DNA from 3 places in the Aliivibrio fischeri ATCC 7744 genome. Region 1 is predicted to be linked to each of the others. Evidence: predicted binding sites of a transcription regulator. Region 1 holds the regulator's gene; each other region holds the start of a gene.
The links. Region 1 encodes CRP, which controls carbon source genes, mostly activating them, when cyclic AMP is high. Its sites were predicted from a motif close to TGTGANNNNNNTCACA; they were not measured.

Region 1 (4,321 bases):
ATAACTTCCCTGGGCACTTACCTAACGGTCATATTGTTCCTGCGTTGCTTGCAGGAAATACGGTGGTATTAAAGCCATCGGAACAAACACCATGGACAAGTGAAGTGATCATGAAGCTTTGGCAAAAGGCTGGATTACCTAAAGGGGTCATTAATCTTGTTCAGGGGGCGCGATCAACGGGTGAGGCATTAGCAAACGCGAAAGGTATTGATGGTCTTTTATTTACAGGCAGTGCGAATACTGGTCACATCCTACACCGTCAATTTGCAGGTGATACGGGGAAAATGTTGGCTCTCGAAATGGGAGGCAATAACCCAATGGTGATATCAAAAGCATTCGGTGATTTAGATGCAACGGTATATACCATAGTGCAATCTGCATTTATTAGTGCAGGACAACGCTGTACTTGTGCTCGACGCTTGTATGTTCCTGAAGGTGAAAAGGGTGATGCTTTATTAGCACGTTTAGTTGACGTCACGAAAAATATTCATGTTGATCAACCTTTTTCTGAAACGACGCCATTTATGGGGGCACAAATATCGATTGCTGCGGCTGAATTTATCTTAAATGCTCAGAAAAAGTTACAAGCATTAGGCGGTGAATTGTTACTGGAAGCGAGAAGTTTGGGGCATGCATTTGTATCTCCAGGGATAATAGATGCAACAAATGTCGCGGAATTACCAGATGAAGAATACTTTGGCCCACTATTGCAAGTCATACGTTACACCACATTAGCGCAAGCTGTGGAGCTTGCTAATGACACTCGCTATGGATTATCTGCGGGATTAGTTTCAACCGATGACAGTGAATGGGATTATTTCGTGGAGCATATTCGAGCTGGAATTGTGAATCGAAATCGTCAATTAACAGGAGCAAGTGGTGATGCGCCATTTGGTGGGCCGGGTGCATCAGGCAACTTAAAACCAAGTGCTTATTATGCGGCAGATTATTGTGCTTATCCGATGGCATCAATGGAAGGTGATGCATGTGAGATTCCTGAGCAATTATCTCCAGGTTTAACTTTGTAGGAGTGCTGAAAATGAATAATGTAAACACACTTTTTTCATCATTATGGCAAGACTATATTACACGTTTGTCGCCATCGGCAGACCAAGTGCATCAATTGCTATCCAGTGGTGGTGATATTGTAAATGATCATATTGCCTTGCGGACGTTTAATTTGCCTAAGGTTGGTTTATCCACATTAGCCGCGCCCTTTTTAGCTATTGGGTATAAACCGTGTGATGAATATGAATTTATTGCTAAAAAATTGAAAGCACAACATTTTGAGCACCCAGATCCTAATGCACCACTTGTGTTTATCAGTGAGCTATTGGTTGAAAAATTATCTGATGATGCTCAAACCATAATTAAATCATTAGTAGAACAAGTTCCTGCTCATTATTTTGCAACTCGTGACTTTCTGTCTTCAGGTAGACCGTGGTCTTTAAGTTTTGATGAATATAAGGTGTTAGCAAAAGAGAGTGAGTATGCTTCTTGGTTAGCTGCTCATGGTTATGGAGCGAATCATTTTACCGTGTATGTTAATCAACTTGATGGTTTTGATGAAGTAGTTGATGTTAATCAGCACTTACGTAATGCTGGATTTAGTATTAATGAGGTTGGTGGAGAAGTAAAAGGCTCTCCAGAGGTTTGTTTAGAGCAATCATCTACAATGGCGGATAAAGTGATGGTTAAATTTAGTGATGGTGAGTTTGAGATCCCTGGTGGATTTTACGAATTTGCTAAACGTTATGAATTACCAAATGGTGAACTATACACAGGGTTTGTTGCGGCTTCTGCGGACAAAATCTTTGAAAGTACTGACGGGTAAAGCTGTCATCTCTAGACATAAAAAACGCAGCTATTGAGCTGCGTTTTTATTTGCTTATGGTAACGACGTTAAATTAACGAGTACCGTAAACTACAATTGTTTTGCCGTGCGCTGAAATCAGGTTTTGCTCTTCAAGCATCTTTAAGATACGGCCAACAGTTTCACGTGAACAACCAACAATTTGACCGATCTCTTGACGAGTGATCTTAATTTGCATGCCGTCTGGGTGAGTCATTGCATCAGGTTGTTTAGCAAGGTTTAGTAGCGTTTGAGCGATACGGCCTGTTACGTCTAGGAATGCTAAGTCACCTACTTTTTGGCTAGTGATTTGTAAACGAGTTGCCATTTGCGCAGAAAGACGCATTAGGATATCTGGGTTAACTTGGATAAGTTGGCGGAATTTCTTGAATGAAATTTCTGCTACTTCACAAGGGCTTTTCGCACGAACCCACGCTGAACGCTCTTGACCTTCTTCAAATAAGCCAAGCTCACCAATGAAGTCACCTTGGTTTAGGTAAGAAAGGATCATTTCTTTACCTTCTTCATCTTTGATAAGTACAGCAACAGAACCTTTTACAATGTAGTAAAGAGTTTCCGCTTTTTCACCCGCGTGAATTAGCGTGCTCTTTGAAGGGTACTTATGAATGTGACAGTGAGACAAGAACCACTCTAATGTTGGATCTGTTTGAGGTTTACCTAGAACCATACTTTATACTTCCTCTGCGTTTGCCAAGTAGGCGATGTCCATTTTAAAATAACTGAGCCAAATATCAGTTTGGCCTATACAATATGGTTATCGGAACAAGGCTGCATGTTCGTTGAGATAATTAACAAAATCATACCTTGTTTCGCAATTGATTTCTTGACTTTGATCGTATGAATTGTGCGACCAAGGGCACAGTTTCGTGAAATGGATCACGAGTTTTCCTTTTAAGTAGTAAAGAGGCTTTTATGAACGCTGAAGTTAAATGGATTGAGGGATTGTCTTTTCTAGGTCAATCTCAATCAGGTCACTCTATTGTTATGGATGGTAATGGGGGAGAAAAAGCACCAAGTCCGATGGAAATGGTCTTAATGGCTGCTGGAGGATGCAGTTCTGTTGATGTTGTTGATGGACTTAAATCGGCAAATCAAGAAGTCACAGCTTGCGTTGCTAAGCTATCTAGTGAGCGTCGTGAAACTGCACCAAAGTTGTTTACTTACATTAATATTCACTTTGAAGTAACAGGTAACAACCTAGATTCAACGGTTGTCGAGAGAGTCACTGCGGATTCATTACAGAAATATTGCTCTGTATGTTTAATGCTTGGTGAGGGCGTAAAAATGACGCACTCATGGGAAATTATCTCTGCTTAAACTTTAGAACTACAGGGTGAGTTAATATTAAAAAGCCTCGCAAGTTAACCCTTGTGAGGCTTTATTTTAAGTTATGAGAGATTACAGAATGAAGCGGCTTAGGTCTTCATCAGCAACAAGTTCACCTAGGCGTGAACTTACATATTCAGCATCAACAATTAAGCTTTCGCCATTTTTTTCAGAAGCATCATAAGAGATCTCTTCCATTAGTCGTTCCATCACTGTGTGTAGACGGCGAGCACCGATGTTTTCAGTGGTTTCATTTACTTGGAATGCGGATTCAGCAATACGACTGATGCCATCTTCAGTAAATTCAACTTTTACATTTTCGGTCGCTAATAGAGCAATGTATTGCTCAGTTAATGATGCATTAGGTTCGGTTAAAATGCGTTTGAAATCATTTGCTGTTAGCGCTTCAAGTTCAACACGGATTGGTAAACGACCTTGTAATTCAGGGATCAAGTCAGATGGTTTTGCCATTTGGAATGCACCTGAAGTGATGAATAACATATGATCGGTTTTCACCATGCCGTGTTTAGTACTAACCGTGCTGCCTTCTACTAATGGAAGTAAATCACGTTGAACACCTTCACGAGATACATCACCAGAGTGAGAGTTTGAACCTTTACAGATTTTATCAATTTCATCGATAAACACGATACCGTGGTTTTCTACATTGAAGATCGCTTGTTCTTTTAGCTCTTCAGGGTTAACCAGCTTCGCACCTTCTTCTTCTGTTAGCGCTTTAAGTGCATCAACGATTTTCATCTTGCGCTTTTTGGTTGTATTGCCGCCTGATAGGTTTTGGAACATACCTTGAAGTTGGTTTGTCATCTCTTCCATACCTGGAGGAGCCATGATTTCAACGCCAACTTGAGGTGCAGCAACATCCACTTCGATTTCTTTATCGTCTAACTTACCTTCGCGTAATTTTTTACGGAAAGATTGTCGTGTACCAGAATCGTTATCGCCTTCTTCATTATTACCCCAAGCGTCACGAGCTGGTGGCAGTAAGATATCTAGAATGCGATCTTCTGCGTGCTCTTCAGCTCGGAATTTTACTTTTTCAACCGCTTGTTGATGCGTCATTTTAATAGCAACATCGGTTAAATCACGAATGATGCTTTCTAC
Region 2 (4,321 bases), 950 kb from region 1:
TGTCGGTAAAACTCAAATGGACGAATTTGGGTTTGGTCTACATGGACACAATCCACACTACGGCCCAATACCAAATAAAAACAGCGAAGGGCGCTTTATTGGCGGCTCATCGAGTGGTGCAGTAGCAGCCGTGGTTAATGGCGATGCAGATATTGGTTTAGGCATTGATTTTGGTGGTGGGATTCGTGTTCCTGCTTTATATGCTGGTTTATATGGTTTTAAAGCATCTGCCAGTGCAGTAAACATGCAAGGTATCGATTGTATTGCAAAAGAAGATACTTCATTGGGGTGGGTGGCAAAAAATTTATCAGATATACGAAAAGTAGCAACCGTGCTTACGCCTATGTCTCCATTAGTGACAGTGGAACGTATTGTCGTCCTTGATAGTTTATTTGCTGATATTCCAGAAGAAGCGAAAACAAAGTTAGAGACATTAATTAAATCTTCTCCTTATGAAGTGATACGCAGCAAATCGATCAGTAAAATTATCACCACTAAGGCAGCAGAGAGTTTCAAAGTGCTTTCGGCAACGCGAGGTTTGCGTAATTTAGAACTGTGGTATGAAAAGAACAAAGCGGCAGTAGGTAATGAAATAAAGATGCAGATGAAGTGGCTTGCGTCTTTAAAATATAAAGATGAAAGGATCGCTTTAGAACAAAGAGAGTTAGTGATTTCTGTTTTAGAATCCATTTTAGATGAAAAAACACTGTTACTTATGCCAACAACAGCCAATATTGCACCGCCTACAACGGCAACGGATGAGCAGTTATACAAATTGAACGCTCAAATTTTAAAATACATTTCGTTAGCAAGCTTGGCGGATTTACCTCAGTTGCATTTACCTTGGTTTACGGTAAATGATTCTCCTTGGGGCATTTCATTAGTTGGGCAAAAAGGAATGGATAGACAACTGATTGATGTGGCTATTCGTTGGAAAGGCAATCAATAGACATCAGAGATGTTAATCAAATAAAAAGGAGGCCAACAAAGCCTCCTTTACGTTATCTATAGAATAATTTCTACTTCTTATAAAGAAGCGTACTCTAATGTTACATCTGGATTTAGTGCTTCTAATGTGCTTTGTGTAATCGCAAGGTGGCTAATAGCGCCTTTGTGATCTTCAACTAGCGCAGCTGATTTAACCGTTAAGATGTCTTCACGAGACATATTTGCATGAACCAGTGCCACTTGTAGTGGTGGTAAGCTTGGGTTAAATGCCGCATTTTCAGCATACATACCGTAATATACTTCGCCGCTTTCCATCTCAAGCGCAATACCACTTAAGTTATGTGAGTAAGGTGCGTGGCTGCGGTTTGCCGCTTCTAATGCTTTACGTAATAGTGGAGACTCTGTTTCTAACGCTAAGTTGTGCGAAAGAGGAGCAAGTAATCCGCCTTCAATGCCTAAATCTTTAGGACCAAAAGACTCAGGTAAGTATTCTTGTAGTGATTTTTCATTACGCTCAGGAAGTTGAACCATTAAAGAATCAGCGGTGGTTAGCTCATTCATAAATTGGCGACAGTGACCACAAGGGCTGAAGTTAATTGTGATGTCAGAAATACCCGTTTCACCTTGGATCCACGCATGGCTAATTGCTGATTGTTCAGCGTGAATAGTTTGGCCAAGTTGAACATCGTTGTATTCCATGTTTGCGCCAAAATAAAGGTTACCAGTCAAACCACGAGCAATCGCACCGACATAAAAATTAGAAATAGGAGCAACAGAGAAAGCAGCAGCAAGAGGTAATAATACTAAGCGTAATTCTTTATCGCTTAACTCGCTGTCAGCTTGCAGTGATTGAAATTGTTCCTTGCTAATAACACCTTTAAATTCAGCATTGATGATTGGTGTTAATGAAGTACGCAGGGCGTCAGGTAAGTTCGCTAGGGCTTCTTCTAAGCGTTGTTGTAGTCTTGTCATGAGTAGGGTGATCCTTTTAAGTTCTTATAGGATCATTTTAGTGACAATTGAGCTGGAAACATAGATCAAAATCACACTCATTGATGTAAAGTTACATAAATTACATCAATGAGAGAGAAGTCACACCATATTGGTGCTGTTTTGAGCGCGATTATTTCATCATTACCATGAAGGAGTAGATAATCGGTGCAACGAGGGAAGTGATGATCCCACAAATAACTAGGGCTAATGAACTGAATGCTGCATCTTGTGGATTCTCTTCAGCAGCTTGAGCTGTCCCCAATGCGTGGGAAACATTACCCATTGTTAGACCACGAGCAAGTGAGCTCTTAATACCCAACATGTTATAAATTGGGTAAGCAAAAATCGCCCCCATCAAACCAGCCAGAAGTACTAAGATTGCTGCGATTGCCGCTTCACCTTCAAGCTGACTTGAAATAGCCATAGCAATAGGTGTTGTCACTGATTTTGGTAAAATACTCGCAACCAGTTGCATATCAGCTCCCATCCAAACTGCAAGGAACGCACCAGATATCATTGAGAACAATGACCCCACGCTACATGCAAGCAAGATGATTTTCCAGTTCGCTCGAATATGAGGCAATTGCTCATATAAAGGATAAGCAAGTGCAACCACCGCAGGCTGTAACAAGTAACTTAGGAAAGCATTATCAGCATAATAGGTTTCGTAAGGTACATGCAGAACCATCAAGATAGGAATAACAATACACACACTCCACACACTCAGTAATAACGGGTTATTCACTGGGTGAGGGAAACGTTTTGCAAACCAACGAGCAGAATAAAAAACGATAAGCGTAAGAATGACCCACATTAGCTGTTACCTCTATCAATTTTGTCGATAAAGAGTGCCAAGCAAACCAATACTAATAATGAACCACCAGCCGTACTCACAATAATTGGAATTGCATTGTTAAGTAGCAAATCAAAATGGGTCATTAAGCCTACCGAAATAGGAATAAACAAGATCAGCATATTGCGCATAAAAAATTGGCAACCTGTGGCTGTCCAATCTGGTTTGCAAATACCGATAACCATAGCGGTGAATAAAATAAGCATTCCAATAATGCTTCCCGGAACAGATATGTTCAGCCAAGATTGAATGCCGTTACCAGCAAACAACGAGGCGAAGATCCAAGCGAAAGAATAAAGATATTTAATCATGATATTAATTGTTGTACGTAGTTATACACGGCTTTTAAAATAGCCACTTTTTTGTCATTACCTTCGGACTCAAGGTATAGACTTTCAAAACTCGCTTCATAATCTGGCAAGTGAGTTTGAAAATAGTCTTGAAGGTGAGCGTGCCATCTTAATTGCTCAGCTTCGTTTAATGTGTGCGGGAAGTTACGTGCACGGTATCGGAATAACAGTGGTTTGATACGTGGATCTGTCACGTTTGGCTCAAAGTCAATTAGCTGCTCAGGCGTTGATTGACGAATAATATCAATGGTCGCTTTATCAGCATGCGAGAAGAAACCATCATAAAGAAGCGTATCCACATTGGTTGATTTCTCGTAGTTTGGCTCAATGCTGTACAGCTCAATCAGTTTTTGTCTGATCTCAGGGTTTTCACGTATCACTTTAAGATTACGTAAACACGCTTCGCGATCCACATTCAAATTAGCGGCATTTTCAGCAGTCAATGTTTTTGCAGGCGCAAGAACAGGGCACTTATTCAAATGCACTAGTTTAACAGGAACAGGAAGCTCATCAGGGCCAAGTTCAGAACGTTTGGTGTACATACGCTGATGCAGTTCTTCAACATTTAACTCAAGAAAAACACTTGGGTCTAAAGCCAAATCAATAGTAATAACTGCGTTGTTATTGGTTGGATGCCAAGCCACTGGCACTATCCAACTGATGTTACCTCTATCTACACCAAACATGCCTGAAACATGCATCAGTGGTGTCATTTCAACTATGTCGATTAATGTCGCTGCTTTCTTCTTGTTACGCATAGAAAGCAAATAGTTAAACATTTTTGGTTGTGCTTGTTTTACTTTTTTAGCTAGCTCAATGGTTGCGATAACATCCGCCATGGCATCGTGGGCATTGGCGTGTTCAATGCTATTGGCAACAGAGAGCTTTTCCAGTTTAAAACTTGGTCTGCCTTCTTCATCTTTAGGCCAATTAATACCTTCAGGGCGAAGAGCATAAACCGCACGCATTACATCTAATAGATCCCAACGAGAGTTGCCATTTTGCCAGCTCCAACCGTAAGGTTCAAAGAAGTTACGATAGAGTGTGTAGCGAGAAACCTCATCATCAAAACGAATGTTGTTATAACCTAAAGAACACGTATTAGGCTGTGATAATTCATGATGAATTTTGGCAATAAATTCTGGTTCAGAAAGTCCTTTATTAACGGCTGTTTGTG
Region 3 (4,321 bases), on a different replicon from region 1:
TGCAGAATCTATGGGATTAGGAGGTGTGTATATCGGTGGGTTACGTACAAACGCACAAGGTGTCGATGATTTATTAGAACTGCCAAAAAACACAGCTGTTTTGTTTGGTATGTGCCTAGGTTACCCAAATCAAGCGCCTCAAAAAAAGCCACGTTTAAGTCCTGATGTTATTGTTCATGAAAATAGTTATCAGCCACTGGATAAAAGTAAAATTGATGAATATGACGAAATAATGCAAAGCTACTATGCAACGCGCTCGACGAATCAAAAACAAAGTTCATGGTCAGAGCAAATTACAGGAAAACTATCTCAAGAATCTCGCCCTCACATTAAAGGCTACTTAAATAATAAAGGCCTAGCTATTAAGTGATATAAGCATAAATAGAGAAAACAACTAAACTTAAAACAATAAATACGGTTTTAAGGTGTTGTTATGCTTTCTATCTTTGATATTTTCAAAATTGGGGTTGGTCCATCAAGTTCTCATACTAATGGGCCAATGATTGCGGGTTATCATTTTACTCAACTGATTGAGCCTTACTTACCTCAAATAACACGCATTCAAGTTGATCTTTATGGATCTCTTTCATTAACCGGTATAGGGCACCATACTGATCGTGCAACGCTTCTGGGTTTACTTGGAAACAAACCCGATACGATAAAAATAACCAGTGCCAATCGCGCTATGCGTAAAGCAATAGAAGAACATACCCTCCAACTCTCTGGCCTATCAACCATCTCCTTCGATTATCAAACAGACATGCGGTTTCATAAAACAAATTTACCCTTGCATGAAAATGGTATGACTATTTCTGCTTTTACTACTGATAACAAACAAATCGCAATCGAAACGTATTACTCTGTTGGCGGCGGTTTCATCGCAACCGAAAGCGAACTTAAAAATGAAAATCAAGCACCAGAAATCAAGGTAGAGTTCCCTTTTGGCTCAGCGGATGAAATGCTAGAAAAAGCAGAAAAGTATGGACTCAGCCTAAGTGGATTAGTCTTACGTAACGAAGTCTCATTCCAATCAATAGAAGCAATTAACTCTAAAGCAGACCAAATCTGGAAAGTCATGTCCCTTTGCATGGAAAGAGGCTTTCAAACTGAAGGCATTCTTGAAGGTGGCTTAAATGTCACCCGTAGAGCACCTGCATTACTCAAAAAATTAGAAGTGAATACATCCACGCATAATGATCCTATGGAAGTATTAGATTGGGTGAATCTGTTTGCTTTTGCCGTTAGCGAAGAAAATGCAGCGGGCGGTCAGGTTGTAACCTCCCCTACAAACGGAGCAGCAGGTGTGATCCCAAGTGTTTTGATGTACTACCACAAGTTTATTAAACCCTTAGACACTAAGCAACTTAAAGACTTTTTAGCCGTATCGGGTGCTATCGGGATTTTATACAAAACCAACGCCTCTATCTCTGGAGCCGAAGTTGGTTGCCAAGGTGAAGTTGGCGTGTCGTCCTCCATGGCGGCAGCGGGGCTAACATCGCTTCTTGGTGGCAGTAATGAACAAATTTGCATGGCCGCTGAAATTGCAATGGAACATTCCTTAGGCATGACTTGTGACCCTATTGGGGGACTGGTTCAGGTTCCTTGTATCGAACGAAACGCGATGGGAGCAATGAAAGCCATAAATGCTTCACGTATGGCGTTAAAGCGCACAAGCAAATGCTTAATCTCACTAGATAAAGTCATTGAGACCATGTACCAAACAGGAAAAGACATGAATAAGAAATATCGAGAAACTTCACTAGGAGGATTGGCTTTAATTCATATGGCTCCTCCTTGTGAGTAATAATGGCCGCTCTATACTTCCATGAAGCTCTTCTTCTACAGGCCTAAATAACTCGATTAAGCCCTATTTTCATAGTTTGATTTGCATAACAGAAATACAAATCAACCTCTTTAATTTGTGACTACTATCATACTATTCCCACACAAATAGATAAGAGCGGAAAAATTTCCGCTTTTTGCTTTTTTAGCCGCCGTATTGTCTTTATTACCTTTTAAATCCTTTGGAGTATTTCATGTCATTATTCATGAGCTGTGTTGGAATCTTGGTGCTATTGTTCATTGGATTTTTACTATCCGAGAATAAAAAAGCCATCAATGTAAGAACGATCGTCATTGCGCTTATTACTCAAATATCATTCGGGGCTTTTGTAATGTATGTTCCTTTAGGTCAAGGAATACTACAAATGATGAGTGATGCGGTTAATCATATTATTAACTTCTCAAATGAGGGACTAACCTTCGTATTTGGCGATCTCGCTAACTATAAAGTCGGCTTTATTTTTGTGATTAACGTTCTTTGTGTCGTTATCTTTATTTCTGCACTTATCTCCGTGCTTTATTACCTCAAAATAATGCAGTTTGTAATTAATTTAATCGGTGGTGCGTTATCTAAATTATTCGGTACGAGTAAGGCGGAATCAATGTCTGCTACAGCTAACATTTTTGTTGGCCCTATCGAAGCTCCTTCAATGGTACGTCCGTTAATCAAAAAAATGACTCGCTCTGAACTGTTTGCGGTAATGACAGGCGGATTAGCGAGCGTTGCTGGCGGTACAATGATTGGCTACATCAATTTAGGAATAGACCCAAAATATATTTTAACCGCTTGCTTTATGACGGCTCCTGCTGGACTTCTGTTTGCCAAATTACTTTGCCCACAAACAGAACAAGAAAAAATCACTAATGAAATCGAAATCGATGACGAAACCACACCTAAATCACTCTTAGATGCGATAACTGATGGTTCTATCATGGGGATGAATCAAGTCGCCACCGTGACAGCCTTACTTATCTCCTTTGTTGCTTTGATCGCATTAGTAAATAGCTTAGTTGGCGGTATTGGTGATTTAATCTCGATTGAAGGTTTAAGCCTAGAACTGATTATCGGTTATATATTATCTCCTCTGGCTTTTTTAATGGGGGTTCCTTGGAGCGAAGCCGTTACCGCAGCATCACTAATTGGCCAAAAAATTGCGGTTAATGAGTTTGTTGCCTATATCAACTTTATTGAAATAGCGGAAACCTTGTCTCCAAAGACTCAAGCTATTGTTGTATTCAGCCTTTGTGGTTTTGCCAACATTGGTTCTTTAGCGATGGTTATTGGTGGCCTTGGTGCTATATGTCCAAATAAACGCCATATTCTTTCGGAAATTGGACCTCGTGTTTTAATGGCCGCAATTCTTGCAAACTTAATGTCAGGTACCATTGCTGGTGCGCTTCTTTCATTTTCTTAACATGTACTAATAAGGATTAATCATGTCGACTCCACATATTAATGCACCACTGGATGCATTTGCAGATACTATCTTGATGCCAGGTGATCCACTTCGCGCAAAATTAATAGCAGAAACTTATTTAGAAAATGTTGTTCAAGTTACTGATGTTCGAGGCATGTTAGGTTTTACTGGCGAATTTAAAGGTCGAAAAATCTCAGTCATGGGTCACGGAATGGGCGCACCATCTGCATCCATTTACTTTCATGAACTAATGACAACTTATAAGGTAAAAAACTTCATCCGCATAGGAAGCTGTGGCGCTATTCATGATGATGTGAAACTTAAAGATCTTATTGTAGCTATTGGTGCATCAACCGATTCAAAAATGAATCGCATTCGTTTTAAAGATAACGATTTTGCTGCAACTGCAAATTACAATATGCTTAGCGAGTGTGTTAATACGTTAAAAACGACTGACATTAATTACCTTGTAGGTAACGTTTTTTCTTCTGATCTATTTTATCGTCCAGATGAAGAGCAATACGACATGATGGCACGTTATGGCATTCTTGGAGTAGAGATGGAAGTTAATGCACTTTATAGTGCAGCAGCAGAAAACCATTGTAATGCCGTTGCCCTATGTACCGTGACTGACCATATTAAAAACCATGAACATTTGACGGCGGATGAACGTCGCACTGAACTTCATGAAATGATTAATGTTGCACTGGATGTAGCATTAAAATTACCAACTGAATAAAACATATCTTAAAGGCCAATTAATCATTGGCCTTTTTTCAAAGTGTAGAAATAACTAATGAATATAAAAAAAGGCGTCGTTGGTAAAGTTTATCATTGCCCGATTAAAGGGGAATTTGAATTTATCTCTAATGGGCTGATTACTATCGATCAGCAAGGTAAGATATGTGACGTTCTCCATCCTTCCGATCCTAATTATTCAAAAACGCTTAACTTCTTAAAAGAAAAAGATTCTCTACAAGAGTTAACCGAACAACAATTTTTATTACCTGGCATGGTTGATCTTCATATCCATGCACCACAATGGCCTCAAGCTGGGAAAG

Region 2: the regulator CRP is predicted to act here: its motif matches at 2,030-2,045, upstream of cdd (cytidine deaminase).
Region 3: the regulator CRP is predicted to act here: its motif matches at 1,921-1,936, upstream of AVFI_RS15595 (NupC/NupG family nucleoside CNT transporter).

What each region holds. Positions count from the first base shown of each region.
Region 1 is NZ_CP092712.1:2,614,957-2,619,277, reverse strand. It holds gene astD (succinylglutamate-semialdehyde dehydrogenase) at 1-1,028, shown strand, start outside; gene AVFI_RS11965 (DUF1338 domain-containing protein) at 1,040-1,834, shown strand; gene crp (cAMP-activated global transcriptional regulator CRP) at 1,908-2,540, opposite strand; gene AVFI_RS11955 (OsmC family protein) at 2,786-3,190, shown strand; gene hslU (HslU--HslV peptidase ATPase subunit) at 3,272-4,321, opposite strand, start outside.
Region 2 is NZ_CP092712.1:1,666,293-1,670,613, reverse strand. It holds gene AVFI_RS07795 (amidase family protein) at 1-949, shown strand, start outside; gene cdd (cytidine deaminase) at 1,027-1,920, opposite strand; gene AVFI_RS07785 (CidB/LrgB family autolysis modulator) at 2,072-2,755, opposite strand; gene AVFI_RS07780 (CidA/LrgA family protein) at 2,755-3,105, opposite strand; gene sbcB (exodeoxyribonuclease I) at 3,102-4,321, opposite strand, start outside.
Region 3 is NZ_CP092713.1:441,320-445,640, reverse strand. It holds gene nfsA (oxygen-insensitive NADPH nitroreductase) at 1-370, shown strand, start outside; gene AVFI_RS15600 (L-serine ammonia-lyase) at 434-1,804, shown strand; gene AVFI_RS15595 (NupC/NupG family nucleoside CNT transporter) at 2,037-3,257, shown strand; gene deoD (purine-nucleoside phosphorylase) at 3,280-3,999, shown strand; gene guaD (guanine deaminase) at 4,057-4,321, shown strand, end outside.